DNA from 2 places in the Clostridium sp. LIBA-8553 genome. Region 2 is predicted to be linked to the other one. Evidence: a T-box and tRNA genes for the amino acid it is inferred to sense, from the RefSeq annotation. Region 2 holds a T-box; the other holds one or more tRNA genes.
The links. The T-box of region 2 lies ahead of argS (arginine--tRNA ligase). A T-box ahead of a tRNA ligase gene usually reads a tRNA of that ligase, here a tRNA-Arg.
Positions count from the first base shown of each region.

Region 1: it has a tRNA-Arg gene. The T-box ahead of argS (arginine--tRNA ligase) is inferred to sense a tRNA for this amino acid. The anticodon was not compared.

Region 1 is NZ_CM173489.1:3,111,028-3,115,461, reverse strand. Features, by position in the region: gene AC2JAQ_RS14075 (GDSL-type esterase/lipase family protein) at 1-636, shown strand, start outside; gene AC2JAQ_RS14070 (HNH endonuclease signature motif containing protein) at 830-1,234, opposite strand; gene AC2JAQ_RS14065 (hypothetical protein) at 1,425-2,117, shown strand; tRNA gene AC2JAQ_RS14060 (tRNA-Arg) at 2,219-2,295, shown strand; tRNA gene AC2JAQ_RS14055 (tRNA-Gln) at 2,299-2,373, shown strand; tRNA gene AC2JAQ_RS14050 (tRNA-Gly) at 2,445-2,518, shown strand; tRNA gene AC2JAQ_RS14045 (tRNA-Lys) at 2,564-2,639, shown strand; gene AC2JAQ_RS14040 (pyridoxamine kinase) at 2,773-3,615, shown strand; SAM riboswitch class I at 3,693-3,856, shown strand; gene AC2JAQ_RS14035 (Na+/H+ antiporter NhaC family protein) at 3,955-4,434, shown strand, end outside.
Region 2 is NZ_CM173489.1:2,377,894-2,382,327, forward strand. Features, by position in the region: gene feoB (ferrous iron transport protein B) at 1-499, shown strand, start outside; gene AC2JAQ_RS10500 (FeoB-associated Cys-rich membrane protein) at 513-662, shown strand; gene argS (arginine--tRNA ligase) at 708-2,405, opposite strand; T-box leader at 2,507-2,708, opposite strand; gene AC2JAQ_RS10510 (Ppx/GppA phosphatase family protein) at 2,881-4,389, shown strand; gene AC2JAQ_RS10515 (CapA family protein) at 4,424-4,434, opposite strand, start outside.

The DNA.
Region 1 (4,434 bases), 730 kb from region 2:
TTAATAAATGAAGATGAAAAGGGAGTATGGGTATTTTGGGGAGATAGAGATACAACTGGCAAAGGAAATACCTTTGGTTATAAAAACTATGTTGAATATGTAGAAGAAAGAATTAGGTGGGAATTAAATGATGGAAGCATAAATAAGAGAGAAAGGTTTATGATTAACTCTGGTATAGAAGAGGCTAATTCAGAGTATTTAATGAATAATTTTGAATATTTAGTATCAAAATACAATCCTAAAGCTGTTTTTATTATGATTGGAGGATATGAAAAAATTACTCCAGAAGAATTTAAACAGAATTTAATTCATATAATAGGCAAAATTAAAAGTATAAACTCCATACCTGTTTTGCAAAGTCCAATAAAAAATGAAAGAAATATAGAGGAATATATAAAAGCTATAAGAGAGGTTGCTAAGGAAGAAGAAATATTGTTAATAGATCATTATAAATATTGGTATAAATTAAGTAAAGGTCAAGAATTACTTCAAAAATCATGGCTAGTAGAAGGAAGTCCTAATCATAGGGGACATTTAGAAATTGCTAAGAAGATTTTGAAGGATTTAAGAATCTATAATTATAATAGTTTAACATGTGGGTTTACAATAGAAACACCATGGGATAAATCACTTTAAGATGTTAAAAGTTAGTTGTTTAAAGTAATTAGTAATTATAAAAAAATTAGTTAGAATGCAAAATAAGGGGATAAAATTTTAACTTGTTTAAAAAAAGAAAAAGATAGCTTTATTTCATGAGGAAGATTAAATAATTAGTAATTAATATAAAATAAAGCTGTATCAAAACTGGATTAGTCTTGATACAGCTTTTTTATATACAACTTATTGCTTTTTGCAATATGAAATCTTCTATATATTCTTCTGAATAAACTTTTTTGCCCATAAGATTAAATATTAATTCATCCTTAGAATATCCTTCTTTATAACGCTTTAGGTTCTTAGTTAATTTTTTTAAGGAACCTGGTGTAAGTCCTAGCATAGTTTTTATATCATTACCAGTATAAAAACTTTTTATGAAGAGCTCATTAAGTTTATTCTGCATTTCAAGTTTATAATTTAAATCAACAACCTTATCTCTATGAGGGCTACATTTAGAACGGTGATGTTTCTTACACAAATATTTATAGTTTAGTTTAAAGTCTAGACCACCCTCTGATTTATGAACTATGTGATGAACATCAGCGTAATTACCACAAATCTCACAACAATAAGACATATAATCCTCCTTAATTTGATATACCCATTTATAGTATTAAAATAGCATAAAAAAATAGTTTAATCAATATAAGCAAGCTTTTTTAGATGTATACGAGGGTATATAAAGAAATTTAGGATTTTTTACACTTTGATGTTAAAAAAAGTTAGCAATATAATTAAATTATAAAGTATATAAAGGGGGTTTTAAGATGCGTAACTTATTTCGTCAAAGATTAAAAAAAGAAGAAAATCCCGAGAAATATTGGGGTGAATTAATAAGAAAAAATGAAACCCTAAAAGGAAGAATGTTCAAAGATGAACCTATAACTGAAGACACAAAGTATCTACATTATGTAATATTCAACAGACATGTTGGATTTCAAAATGTCTGGGTAATGGTACCTAATTATAATAGCCTAATACAATTTATACAATATGTCTTTATGCCAGAGGCTTATTATAAATGGGTTGAAGGAAAAAGAAAATTAGTAACACATATTCCATCGATTGATGTTGAAAAAATTATTTCTATAATAAAGAGTAAAGCAACAGAAGAAGATAGAGAAAAAATGAAAAATGACATTTTAGCATTAAGGAAGTTAAATGGATACAATGCTGAAAATGGAATGAGAAAATTAAAAATATTCTGTAGTAGATTTAATAACAATTGGATCGGAGATAAGGATGAATTTTTATACTTAAAAGTCTTCAATAATGCTGAAGAATTAGGTAGATTTGTAGTTGAAACTAATTTACAAACTGATTGTGAAGATTGCTATGAAAAAACTATAGGAATGACTACAGAAGAGTGGTTTAAAGTTTGTAGAAATGCTCATAAAAATAAAGATGATGAAGAAAGATTTAAAACCGTATTATTTAAGTACTTGGAAGATATTGTTTAAAATTAAATTCGCTTAGTATTAATAAAAATATAAAATAAATTCAAAAAAATGTTGACAATTTTTAAATAATTATGTATAATAATTTTTGTTGATTCAAGTTTGTATCTTTAGCTCAGCTGGATAGAGCAACGGCCTTCTAAGCCGTGGGTCAGGGGTTCGAATCCCTTAAGGTACACCATGTTGGGATATCGCCAAGCGGTAAGGCAACGGACTTTGACTCCGTCATTCGCAGGTTCGAATCCTGCTATCCCAGCCATTTTTTTGAATGATGAATCAAAAAAATACTTGACAACGTGTTAACATTGTGTTAACATATAAACATACCAAGCGGGTGTAGTTCAATGGTAGAACACCAGCCTTCCAAGCTGGATACCCGGGTTCGATTCCCGGTACCCGCTCCATTTTTTTAAGAGTTTACTGTAAAATTATCTTAAAAAATACAATATGCACCATTAGCTCAGTTGGTAGAGCACCTGACTCTTAATCAGGGAGTCCAGGGTTCGAATCCCTGATGGTGCACCAAGCATCGCTTATATAGCGATGCTTTTTTATTTTATTTTAAAATATATCGATACATTTGATATAAGAAAAATTAATTAATATAATACTATGTAACAAGAATTATATTTAGATCGGATTTTGAAGGGAGATAAAAATGAAACCTATGAATAAAATTGCTGCTATACATGATATTTCATGTTATGGGAGAGCAGCTTTAGCAACAATAATTCCTATATTATCTTCAATGGGTAATCAAGTATGTCCACTTCCAACTGCGGTTTTATCAACACATACAGACGGATTTGGAAAACCTGCAATTAGAGATTTAAGTAATTTTATATATGAAACTAAGAAGCATTGGAAAAAGCTTAACTTAGATTTTCAATGTATTTATAGTGGGTATTTAGCAGATCCTAATCAAGTTAAATTTGTAGAGGAATTTATAAAAGAATTTAAAGAAGAAGATACTTTAGTTGTTATAGATCCAGTTATGGCTGATAATGGCAAGCTATATGATGCAATGAGCGAAAAAATGATTGAAGAGATGAGAATTTTAATTAAAAATGCAGATATAATAACTCCTAATATTACAGAAGCTACTTTACTTCTAGGAGAAGAGTATAAAGAAAACTTAAATGAAGATGAAATAAAAGAATATTTAATAGGGTTAGGTAATTTAGGACCTAAAATAAGTATAATAACAAGTGTACCAAGTTCAAAGGGAAATGAATATATTGATACTGTACTGTATGATAAACAGGAAAATATGTTCTACACTTATTCTCATAAAAAAATAAATGCATTTTATTGTGGAACTGGAGATGCCTTTGCGTCTTTGTTAATAGGATGGATACTAAGAGGAGAATGTGATGAAAAAGCATTAGAAAAAGCATGCAACTTTATAGCGGAAGCAATAGAATATAGTGAAAAATTTGATTATCCACCTAATGAAGGAATATTGCTTGAAAGTTTGTTATATAAATTAGTAAGTAAATAAATTGTTAAAAACCATATAAATTAAATTGACAAAGTAATTTTGGCGTGTTAGTATTAGTAAAAAATAAAATTTAATAAATCTTATCAAGAGAGGTGGAGGGACTGGCCCTGTGAAACCCAGCAACCGGTAATTCTTTGCGGTTAAACAATACTGATTTAAAAAAAGTTTAAGTCAGTAATATTTTGTTATGCAAAGATTTATAGCGGTGCTAAATCCTGCGGTAGAAACTGAGAGATAAGAATAAGAATCTGTGAGAATAATAACTTCTATCCTAGGATAGAAGTTTTTTATTTTGTAGGATAAAAGAGAGATTTATTAAATAGATTAGGAGGAGAGAAAATGAAAAAAGGAAAGTTTTCAGCTTTATTGCCATTAATAATTTTTGTATCTATTTACTTGGGAACTTCATTAGTAATGAAAGATTTCTACTCTGTATCTGTTTTAGTTCCAGGAATAATAGCAGCATTAGTTGGAATTTTTATGAATAGAAAAAGAGGGCTTGAGAAGAACATAGAAATATTCTGTAAGGGAGCAGGAAATAGCAATATAATTTTAATGTGTTTAATCTTTATATTAGCAGGAGCTTTCGCAGAAGTAGCTAAGAATATGGGAGCTGTAGAATCAACGGTAAATTTAGGGCTAACAATATTACCTAAAAACATATTGGTAGCAGGAATATTTGTAATATCATCATTTATAGCTATATCATTAGGAACATCAATGGGAACAATAGCTGCCATAGTACCAATAGCTATGGGAATCGCAGATAAAACTAATATAGCATTACCTCTTATAGTTGGGGCAGTAGTAGGTGGAGCT
Region 2 (4,434 bases):
AATTAGATCTGTATTAGGTCAACTTTGGGATAAATCAAAAAATTTCTTAAAAAAAGCTGGAACTATTATATTTGCAATGAGTGTTGTTATTTGGTTCCTTCAAAGTTTCAACTTCGGTGGAATGGTTGAAGATATAACTCATAGTTTCTTATATAATATAGGTTCATTTATAGCTCCTATATTCGCTCCATTAGGATTTGGTGATTGGCAAGCCTCAGTTTCATTATTAACTGGATTAATGGCTAAAGAAACTATAATCTCAACAATGGAAGTTATTTATAAAGGTGACTTAGTTCATATGTTACCACAATTCTTTACAGCTATTTCTGCTTACTCATTTATGGTATTTGTATTACTTTATACACCATGTATAAGTGTTGTGGGTGTTATGAAGAAAGAATATGGTGGTAAATTCACAATTTTATCAGTAATATTCCAATTTGTAGTTGCTTGGGTAAGTGCCTTCATAATTTATCATATTGGTTTATTAATATTTTAAAGAAGGTGTTTTTATGGAAATTTTTATTACAGCTTTAATAGTAATAGCTGTTGTGTTTATACTATATAAAAACTTTAAAAAATCATCTAAAGGACAATGTAGTGGTTGCAGTGGATGTGCTTCTAAAGGAAGTTGTCCTAGTAGAAAAGATAATAAAAAATAAAAAAATAACCAATTCCATTTGGAATTGGTTATTTTTTATTATAAACTACATCTTTTCAACTACATTTATTCCTATTAAGAATAAAGCATTCTTAATAACTTGTGCAGTAGCCTTTATAAGTGCAAGTCTTGCTGCCTTTAATCCTTCATCTTCAACATTTAAAACTGTATGATTGTTGTAGAATTTATTGAAAGCTTTAGCTACTTCTATTGAATATCTAGTTACAACTGAAGGCTCTAACTTATCGATTCCTAGTATTACAGCCTTTTGTAATCCTTCTAAAGTCTTAGCTAACTCAAATTCTTCTTTTGAAGTTAATTTTGTGAAGTCTGGCTCAGCTGTTATATTTTGCTCTTCAGCCTTTCTTAATATACTCTTAGCTCTTGCATATGAGTATTGAACATAAGGACCAGTCTCTCCTTCAAAGCTTAGCATCTCTTTCCAATCGAAAACTATATCTCTTTCTCTTGAGTTCTTTAAGTAAGTGAATAATATAGCACCTATACCTATTTTCTTAGCTGCCTCTTCTTTATTTTCTAATGAAGGGTTCTTTTCTTCTATAGTCTCTCTAGTTTTATCTATAGCCTCATTTAATAAGTCTTCAAGTAAAACTACATTACCTTTTCTTGTTGAAAGTTTTCTATCTGCAAACTTAACTAATCCAAATGGAATGTGTACGCAGTTTTTAGCCCATTCATTACCTGCTAACTCTAATGTTTTGAATACTTGATTAAAGTGTAATATTTGATCTTTACCAACTACATATATACATTTATCAAAGTCGTATGTTTTGTGTCTGTACATAGCTGCTGCTAAGTCTCTTGTTGCATATATTGATGCTCCATCTGATTTAACAACTATACAAGGTGGCATATTGTACTCATCTAACATTACAACCTTAGCTCCATTACTTTCAGTTAATATATTAGCTTTTTCTAACTCTTCTACTACTACATCCATCTTGTCATTATAGAAACTTTCTCCAGCCCAAGAATCAAAGTCTACCCCTAACATACCATATATTTTATTAAACTCTTTTAATGATAAGTCTTTAAATCTTTCCCATAAAGCTACAGCTTCAGCATCTCCATCTTCAAGCTTCTTGAAGTACATTCTTCCTTCGTCCTCAAGCTCTGGATTATTTTCAGCCTCATCATGGAATTTAACGTATATTCTTAAAAGTTCAGTTATTGGAGCCTCTTCTAAAGCTTCTTCATTACCCCATCTTTTATAAGCAGATATTAATTTACCAAATTGAGTTCCCCAGTCTCCTAAGTGGTTTATTCTTATTGGGTTATATCCTTCAAAGTTTAACATTCTATATAATGAATGTCCTATAGCTGTTGTGAATAAGTGTCCAACGTGGAAAGGCTTAGCTATGTTAGGTGATGAATACTCAACAACAACATTTTTTCCCTCTCCTATTTTAGAAGAACCGTAGTTATCTCCCTCTTCTAAAACTTTATTTATTACATTCTTTGAGAAAGCCACTTTATCAACAAAGAAGTTTAAGTAAGGTCCTAAGCATTCTACTCTTTCAAATCCCTCTTTGTTTATTTTTTCAGCTAACTCAGCTGCTATCATGTTAGGAGCTTTTCTCATAACCTTAGCTAATTGGAAACAAGGAAATGCAAAGTCCCCCATTTCTGGTTTAGGTGGTATTTCTATAAGTTTTTCTATGTTTTCTAACTCTAGATCAACATGCTCTTTAATTCTTTCTGCAACTAACTTTTTGTAATCCATAATTATCCTCCTTATTATATCTGATTTTAAAACATATCACATAATGACATTATTGCCAAAATATAAATTTATTTACAATATAAAAAACCGCCTCTTTGAAACAAAGAGACGGATATATCCGCGGTACCACTCTAATTGGTTAAAAACCCACTTTATAAGTTAACGCATAAGCGACATTTTAATAATACAATATTAAAATGCAATCTCAGAGGCTCTCTTCATCTATACTATTCTATAAGGCTTACACCATCCCTTACTCGCTTAAGAAATCATAAAGACTACTCTTCTCTTCACAGACTTTTTATATTATCTTTTCTTAATTATTATATTATTTTACCTTAAATACTGTCAATATCCTCTTTTATTTATTATTAATAAAGTTTTATTTTAAAATACCCATTGAAAACATCTTTGAAATTCTATAGTATCAGTATTATAATCAAATTATATTTTAAACAAGTAGAGGGGAAAAGAAATGGATAGAATAGGAGTAATAGATATAGGTTCGAACTCAGTAAGGTTAACTCTTGCAGAAGTTGAAAACTCTGGATATTTTAAAATAATTGATGAATTAAAAGAACATATAAGACTTGGTTCTGATTTATTTGCTTGTTCAATTATAGATGAAGAAAAAATTAAACTTACAATTTCATCTATAAAGGCTTTTAAATCTATGTGTATCTCTTGTGGTGCATCAAAAATAATACTTATCGGTGCAGAAAGCATAAGAGAATTAGATAACAAAATAAACCTTAAGGAAATAATAAAGAACGAACTTGGATTAGACCTTAGAATTTTATCTAATGAAGAAGAAATTCATTATAACTTTTTAGGAGCAAAAAACTCTCTTTATATAAATAATTCTCTTCTTTTAGATATAAACGGAAATAATACTCACATATGTTGGTTAAAAAACAATGAAATTCATAAAGAGATTACTCTTCCATTTGGATATGTAACATTAACATCAATGTTCCAATTAAGTGACATGATTGGATATGAGAATAATACAAACTGTGTTAAATATATTGAAGAGCACCTTGAAGAAATATCTTGGCTTAAAGATACTAAGTTTAATTCTGTTATAGGTGTTGGAGGTTCTTTTAGAAACCTTGGTAAAATGGATAGACGTAGAAAAAGATATCCCATTGATATAGTTCATAACTACGTTCTTTATGATTATGATATAGATGAAATGTTTCATCTTTTAAAGAGTAAAAATCTTCGTCAAAGAAAGAAAATTGAAGGACTTTCTCCAGCAAGAGCTGATGTTATAGTTGCTTCCACAAATTTAATAAAAGAAGTTTTAAGCTTTACTGGTACCAACGAAGTAATAATCTGTGGTCGTGGGCTTAGAGAAGGACTTATATATGAATATATAACAGATACATTCCATAATAATGATGATATTTTAGATGTAAGTTTAAAAGGAATTATGGACACTTTAAATATAAATATTCCTCACGCTAAAAATGTATGTAAGCTTGCATTTTCATTATTTGAAGGTTTAAAACCCCTTCATCATTTAAATGATGAATTTAAAAACATACTAAAAACCTCATCATTACTTCATGACTGCGGTATAAGTATAAGATACTATGATCATCATGTTCATTCATTCTATGTTATTTTAAGTTCTCATATAAATGGATTAACTCATAAGGAAATATTATTAAGTGCTTTATGTGCTGCTTATCATAGAAATAACTCTTATCAAGCACCACTTGCAAAATATTCTACTATAATAAATAGACTTGATTTAAAGCATGTTGAATATTTAGGAATTATTCTTAAACTTGCTGAAGGATTAGATAGAGGATTAACTGGTCATGTAAAAAATCTTGATGTAATAATTAACGAAGATACAGTTACATTAAAACTTTATTCTGACTATGACCTAGATTTAGAAATCCGTCAAGCAAAAAGAAGCTCTAAAGCATTCTCAGAGATTTATAATAAAAAGTTAATTATTGAAAAAGCATAATAAAAGTCTACAGGAGAAAGTTCTCCTGTAGACTTTATCTTTCTA